Regions from separate parts of the Actinosynnema sp. NPDC004786 genome, predicted to be linked through region 2. Evidence: riboswitches for the same ligand, from Rfam matches in the RefSeq annotation. Region 2 holds a riboswitch; the other holds the start of a gene.
What was found. A riboswitch is a leader RNA that binds a small molecule or an ion and turns the genes downstream of it on or off. The one in region 2 is predicted to bind cobalamin.
Positions count from the first base shown of each region.

Region 1: linked by a shared signal. The riboswitch ahead of ACWEFJ_RS06065 (peptidase) and the one ahead of ACWEFJ_RS08600 (CbtB-domain containing protein) in region 2 are both predicted to bind cobalamin.

Region 1 is NZ_JBSGBG010000005.1:53,370-56,600, reverse strand. Features, by position in the region: gene ACWEFJ_RS06065 (peptidase) at 1-1,293, opposite strand, end outside; cobalamin riboswitch at 1,384-1,516, opposite strand; gene ACWEFJ_RS06060 (cytochrome P450) at 1,603-2,862, shown strand; gene ACWEFJ_RS06055 (DMT family transporter) at 3,062-3,231, shown strand, end outside.
Region 2 is NZ_JBSGBG010000007.1:130,640-133,870, reverse strand. Features, by position in the region: gene ACWEFJ_RS08610 (HAD family hydrolase) at 1-406, shown strand, start outside; gene ACWEFJ_RS08605 (CbtA family protein) at 485-1,222, opposite strand; gene ACWEFJ_RS08600 (CbtB-domain containing protein) at 1,231-1,416, opposite strand; cobalamin riboswitch at 1,448-1,623, opposite strand; gene ACWEFJ_RS08595 ((2Fe-2S)-binding protein) at 1,672-2,331, opposite strand; gene ACWEFJ_RS08590 (GNAT family N-acetyltransferase) at 2,407-3,231, opposite strand, start outside.

The sequences.
Region 1 (3,231 bases), on a different contig from region 2:
GTACCGCTTGCGCGACAACAGGACCGTGAGCACCCCGCCGACCAGCAGCAGCGCGCCGACCCACAGCGCCGGGCCGACGTCCGCGCCAGTGCGGGCCAGGTTGCCCCGGTTGGCCGTCACGGCCACCACCGCGGCGGTCGTGGTGGTGGCCGTGACGGAGGCGTCCGTCGTGGTGGTGGTCGCGTCGGTGCCGGTGGTCGTCGTGGTGTCGGTGCTCGTGGTGGTGGCCGCGGTCGACGACGTGGTGGTGGCCGGGCAGTCCAGCACCGGCGTGCCCGGCGTGCCGCCGTCGGCCGTCAGGTCGCCGAAGCCGACGCCGACCAGGCCGAGGACGCCCTGCGCGCTGGCGCGCAACGACGAGGCATGCTGGAAGCCCGTCGCGTCGAACGCGATCGCGCCCCGGTCGGCCTCGGCGGCCGTGCAGCCGACCTGGAGCGAGGTGAGGAACCGGACGGCGAGGTCCGCGGTGGCCGTGCGGCCGCCCGCGCGCAACGCCTGCGCGGCCAGACCGGTGCTGTTGGCGTTGCCCGCGTCGGTCGCGCCCTCGTCGCGGAAGCCGCCGCCGGGCTGCTGCACGCCCTCCAGCCAGTCGAGGGCCTCGCCGGCCGCGGCGGTGTCGCCGACGGCCACCAGCGCCTGCACGGCCATGGACGTGGCGTCCACGTGCGACACGCAGGGCGTGGCCTCCAGGATCAGCGGGAAGCCGCCGTCCCCGCACTGCTGACCGACGAGGTAGTCCACGGCGGCCCGCGGCGCGCCCTGCGCGCGGTCCAGGGCGAGCACCGCGAACGCCTGGCTGAACCCGTTGGAGAAGTCGCCGTACTGCGACTTGTTGACGAACCGGCCGGACGGGGCCTGCAACGCGGTGAGGCCCGCGATCAGGTCCTCGCCGCCGAAGTCCGACGGGTCGCCGCCGCGGACCTGGACGGCCAGCGCCAGCTTCGCGTAGGAGCCCGCGAACGACTCGGCGGGGTCGTCGAAGTGCAGGTAGTTGGCGATGACCTCCGGCCGGGCGAGCCACGCGAGCGCCTTGTCCGCGCTGTCGGAGGCCACCCCGGCGGCGGTGAACGCGAACAGCGCGTCCAACGTCGAGCCCTGGTCGGGGGAGGTCGTGCCGGGGTAGAGGAAGTGGTCGCCGTCGACGAGCTGCCGGGCCAGCCACCCCGCGGCGGCGTCGCTCGCGTCCGTCGTCGGCACCGCCCGCGCCTCGTCCTGGCTCCGGGCGGCGGGGGCGAGCGCGAGCGCGGTGACAGCGGCGGCGGCGATGACGGCGGCGGTCCGTCTCAACGACATGTTCTGCCTTTCCGGGGCGCAAGGCGCGAGCGGACCCCGGACAGCCGTGCTCGCCGCTTCCCGGGCTCCGACCCGTTGACCTCGACGGTGTCAGGAGCGTGGCACGCGCGACGGGTGTTCGGGCTCGTCCCCGGGAGGGGCCTACCGTTGCGGGTCAGCGCCGGATTTCGACCGGCTTCCCCCGTTTCGCGCGCGATTGCCGATCGTCTGTCAAGGACCCTGTCGTGTCAATCCGCCTCTAGCGCGATGCTGCTCACCCCTACGTACGGTTACCGTCGGTCGATTCGATCTGGGGAAGAGGGGTGTTCGATGACGACTCTGGCGTCCGTGCGCGACGGCTTGGTGGCGTGGGTCGCACGGCGTTCGGCGACGCGGTGGGTGCTGGGCAAGATCGGTTCGCGGGCGTTGTCGCTGCTCCCGGACCGGGCGCTGGTCCCGTTGAAGCGGGACGGGGTGGTGCCGGTCGCCGAGTTGGAGCGGATGCGGGAGGCCGGCGCGGTGCACCGGATCCCGGTGCCGTTCGGCTTGCGGGTGTGGTTGGTCACGGGGCAGGACGAGGCGAGGAAGGTGCTGTCCGACACAGGCGCGTTCAGCAACGACTACGCGCGGCTCGGCGCGGCGGTCGGGCGCATCGAGCAGTCGCCCGGCGGCCTCGGCTTCGCCGACCCGCCCGACCACACCCGGCTGCGCAAGCTGCTCACGCCGGAGTTCACCATGCGTCGGCTGTCGCGGCTGGTGCCGCGCATCGACGCGATCGTGACCGAGCGGCTGGACGCCATGGAGGCCGTCGACGGGCCGGTCGACCTGGTCAAGGAGTTCGCGCTGCCGATCCCGTCGCTGACGATCTGCGAGCTGCTGGGCGTGCCCTACGAGGACCGCGACCGGTTCCAGGAGCTGGCGGCGGCGCGGTTCGACCTGTTCGGCGGCGCGGGGCAGGCGTTGGGCGCGATCTCGGAGTCGCTGTCCTACATGGAGGAGATCGTGCGCCGCGAGCGCCGGTCGCCGGGCGACGGGCTGATCGGCTCGATCATCCGCCAGCACGGGGACGACGTGAGCGACGTCGAGCTGGCGGGCCTGGCCGACGGCGTGCTGACCGGGGGGTTCGACACCACGGCGTCGATGCTGGCGCTGGGCGCGATCGTGCTGCTGAAGGACGACGCGGCGCGTGCCGCGATGCGTGACGACGACGCGGCCGCCGCGCCGCTGGTGGAGGAGCTGCTGCGGCACCTGAGCGTGGTGCAGGTGGCGTTCCCGAGGTTCGCCCGGCACCCGCTGAAGGTCGGCGACCAGCAGGTGGAGGAGGGCGACGTGGTGATCGTGTCGCTGTCGGCGGCCAACCGCGAGGACGCGTCGGACTTCGACCCCTCCCGGCCGCCGACGTCGCACCTGGCGTTCGGGTACGGCGCGCACCGGTGCGTGGGGGCGGAGCTGGCCCGGATGGAGCTGCGCGCCGCCTACCCCGCGCTGCTGCGCCGGTTCCCGGGCCTGCGCCTGGCCGCCGCGCGGCCCGCGTTCCGCACCGCGTCGATCGTGCACGGCGTGGACTCGCTGTTCGTCCACACGCGCTGAGCGTTGAACTCGGGGGTCCCGGACGTAGGACACACGCGTTCCGGACGTAGGACTCACGCGTGAGTCCTACGTCCGGGACCCGAGTGTCGAACGTTGGGGACCCCCGAGTTCCACGTTCGGGATGATCTTGTAGTGCTGCTTAACGCGCGGTCACGAGGTTTCACTTTTCTTGAAGACGGTCGTGGGGGACGGTGGCCTCATGACCGGACGTGGCGCGGTGCGGATGGGACTGCTGGCCCTGCTGTGGGGCTCCTGCTTCCTGTGGATCGACCTGGCCCTGACCGGCCTGTCGCCGGCGCAGATCACGGTCGCGCGCTCCGCGCTGGGCGCGGCCGTCCTGCTCGTCCTGGCCCGCGCGAGCGGCCAGCG
Region 2 (3,231 bases):
CGGGCTGCCGTGGCGGCCGGGCGCGCAGGAGGCGTTGCGCGCGGTCCGTGACTCGGGGGTGCCGATGGCCCTGGTCACCTCGACCGAGCGCCAGTTGACCGAGGTCGCGCTGGACACCATCGGGCGGGACCTGTTCGACGTCACCGTGTGCGGCGACGAGGTGGACCGCCGCAACAAGCCGCTGCCCGACCCGTACCTGAAGGCCGCGCGCCTGCTCGGCGCGAACCCGACGCGCTGCGTCGCGATCGAGGACTCGCCGACCGGCGTGGCCTCCGCCGCGGCCGCCGGGTGCACGGTCCTGGTGGTGCCGTGCGACGTGCCGGTGGAGCCGGGCGAGCGCCGCGTGTTCCGCGACTCCCTGGTGGGCGTCACCCTCGCGACGCTCGCCCCGCTCCTGAACGGCTGAGACCCCGGCCCGACCGCAGCCGACCCGGCCACAACCGGCCCGACCGCAGCCAGACCGATACAGCCGGACCGACCGCCGCTAGACCGCCGACACCGGCCGAACCCGCCGCACGGCCGGGTCGACCAGCAGGCCGAACACCACCCCGAGACCCAGCCACAACGTGGCCGTCTCGGCGAGCGACGCGAGCCGGAACTCCCACAGCACGGCACCCGGCACGTCGGCCGGCACCGCGTCCGGCGTGCCCGGGAACGCCACCAGCAGCACGACCACGGCCGCGACCACCGCCAACGCCACCACCGTGCCGCGAACCGGCGGGCTCAACCGGTGAAGCCGCGACGCGAGCCGGCTCGCCCCGGCCGCGACCAGCAGCCCGGCCGCGATCAACCCCAGGTAGAGCACGGTGCGGTACTCCACCGTGTCGGCGTCGCCGACACCGGGCGGGTTGGCCGGGTACTTCACCGCGGGCAGCACCGCGGCCGCGCCGAACGCCGCCGCGGACAGCGTCACCGCCCGCACGAACGGCGTCCGGCCCGCGAACCACCGCCGCGACCCCGCGTACGCCGTGGCGAACAACGCCCCGACCGCGACGCCGACGAGCACCGCGGCCAGCACGCCGCCGACGACCTGCGTGCCCCGGCTGAACACCTCGCCGTGCCCGTGCCCGCCCGACGCCGCGGGCCGCGCCTCCTCGACGGCCAGCGCCGCCCGGATCGGCGCCTCGACCACGAGCACGCCGACCAGGCCCGCGAGCAGCCCGGACACCGCGCCCGCGCCCACACCGCGGGCCAACAACCCCTGGTAGGTGGGTGTCCTCACGCCGGCGCCTAGTGGCACGGGACGCCGAGCGCGTGCCGGCCGTCGTGGAAGAACTCGTGCACGGTCTCGGCGGCGTGGCCGAGCGCGATGCCGTTCTCCTGCAGCACCAGCCAGGTCACGGCCAGCGCGACCAGCGCGACGGCGTAGGCCCATTTGGGGACCGGTGGGGAGAGGGGGTGCGCGGGGCTCGTCATGACGGCCTCCTCCATACCTCGTGGAAGGTCAACAACAACTCGTGCCGCAGCCGGTCTCCTGACTCCCGGATCGACGCCGTCCCCGCGTCTTCCCAGCCGCTGCGCGCGGCCAGTGACGTGCTCGGCGGGTTGGCTCCCCGGTCACAGTGGCGAGGACCGCGCCGGATTCCCACCGGCTTCCCGTCCACTGCGGCGCCCGAACGGTAGAGGCCGATCACCGGCGGGCACAACCGACCAGACGAGTTGTCGTGCGCGTCATCCCCGCCGCGGCGGCAACGGGCAGTCGCCGCACGTGCCGCCGCCGTCGAGCCGGTAGTACAGGCAGCAGCTCCGCCGCCGGAACGCGATCTCGCCGGGGAACGGGATGAAGTCGCCGGTGCCCTTGAGCGGCGGTTCGGCGAACAGCTCGTCGGCCAACGCCGCGCAGTCGACGCCGCCGCGGTGCACCGTGCGCAACGCGCCCGCCGCGGACGACCCCGCGTTGCCCCACAGCAGACCGCGGGCCACCCGGGTGGTCGTGTGCAGCGCCTCCACCACGGGCTCCAGCGACTCGGCGAGGCCGACGCCGGGCAGCGGGTCCTTCAGCCGGACCTGGAGCCCGTCCGGGCCGTAACGCCACCACAGGTTCGCGGGTCGGACGTCCGGCGCGACACCGCCGACCGCGCGGGCGGCCACGACCGGGCTGAGCAGCCGCGCCGTGTAGCCGAGGAAGAACAGCGACCCGGCGACCCGCCGCTCCCCGGTGCGGTAGCGGGCGGCGATCCGGTCGAGGGCGTCGGGCAGGGCGGGGCCGCGGTCCGCCAGCGCCTCGCCGTCGTGCCAGCCGTCGTCGGGCCGGCCGACGTCGAGGGCGAAGAACGGGCTGAGGCCGCGGACCTGCCGCAGGGTGGCCAGGACTCGGGCGAACTCGGACACGCGCCCCAGTCTGCCGCCACCGCGCCACCTGCGTCCGCAAGCCCCCGTCCGCCGCTGGTCCGCCGCCCTCGTCCGTCAGGGGATGTAGAACGTCATCAGGTCGCCCCGCACCGGCGGGAACAGCGCGTGCATCAGCTCGGCGTTCGGCCCCGGGTACACGTCCGGCTCCCGCGCCGTCAGGCCGCGCAGACCGTGCGGACCGAACAGCAGCGACGCCAACCGGTCCGGCGCCACCCCCGCGCCGCCCGCCGCGCCCGGCGCCTGCATCCGACCGCCCGGCACGACCGGCCCGACCTCGCCCGCCCGGAACGGCAGCCGCACGTGCGAGCCGTAGAACGAGACGATCGCCTCACCCTCCCGGTCCGCGAAACCGCTGTTCGCCAACCGCCGCCCGAACACCGGCCGCAGGTGCTCCAGCAACGCGACCGGGTCACCGATCCGCACGTAGTACGAGTTGGCCTCCTCCGGCGGCGGCCCGAGGAACGGCGCCAGCGCCGCGCCCGCCACCGACCACGGCCGGTCGGTCATCTCGGTGGCCCCCGTCGCGGCGAGCAGCGCGTGCGCCGCCGCCTCGTCCACGGCGGCCACCTCGCACAGCCGCACGCCCTCCTCCGGCGGCGTGGTGCGGCCGGTCGCGACCGGCACGCCGTCCCGCTCCACCAGCCACTGCGCGCTGCCGTCGCGGGCCACCAGCCACCGCCACAGCGCGGGGGAGTGCGGCATCCGCAGGTCGGCCCGCGCCTGCTCGGCGTCCTGGAGGCGCGCCATCGCCGGGATGTCGGCCACGGTCGCCTCGCGCACCACGTGCCCGCCGACGTCGGGGCGTCGCACGACCGGCCGGGTGGCCGGGATCGGGATGGCGTAGGTGTAGCCCAACCGCCGGTAGAAGTAGGGGATGCC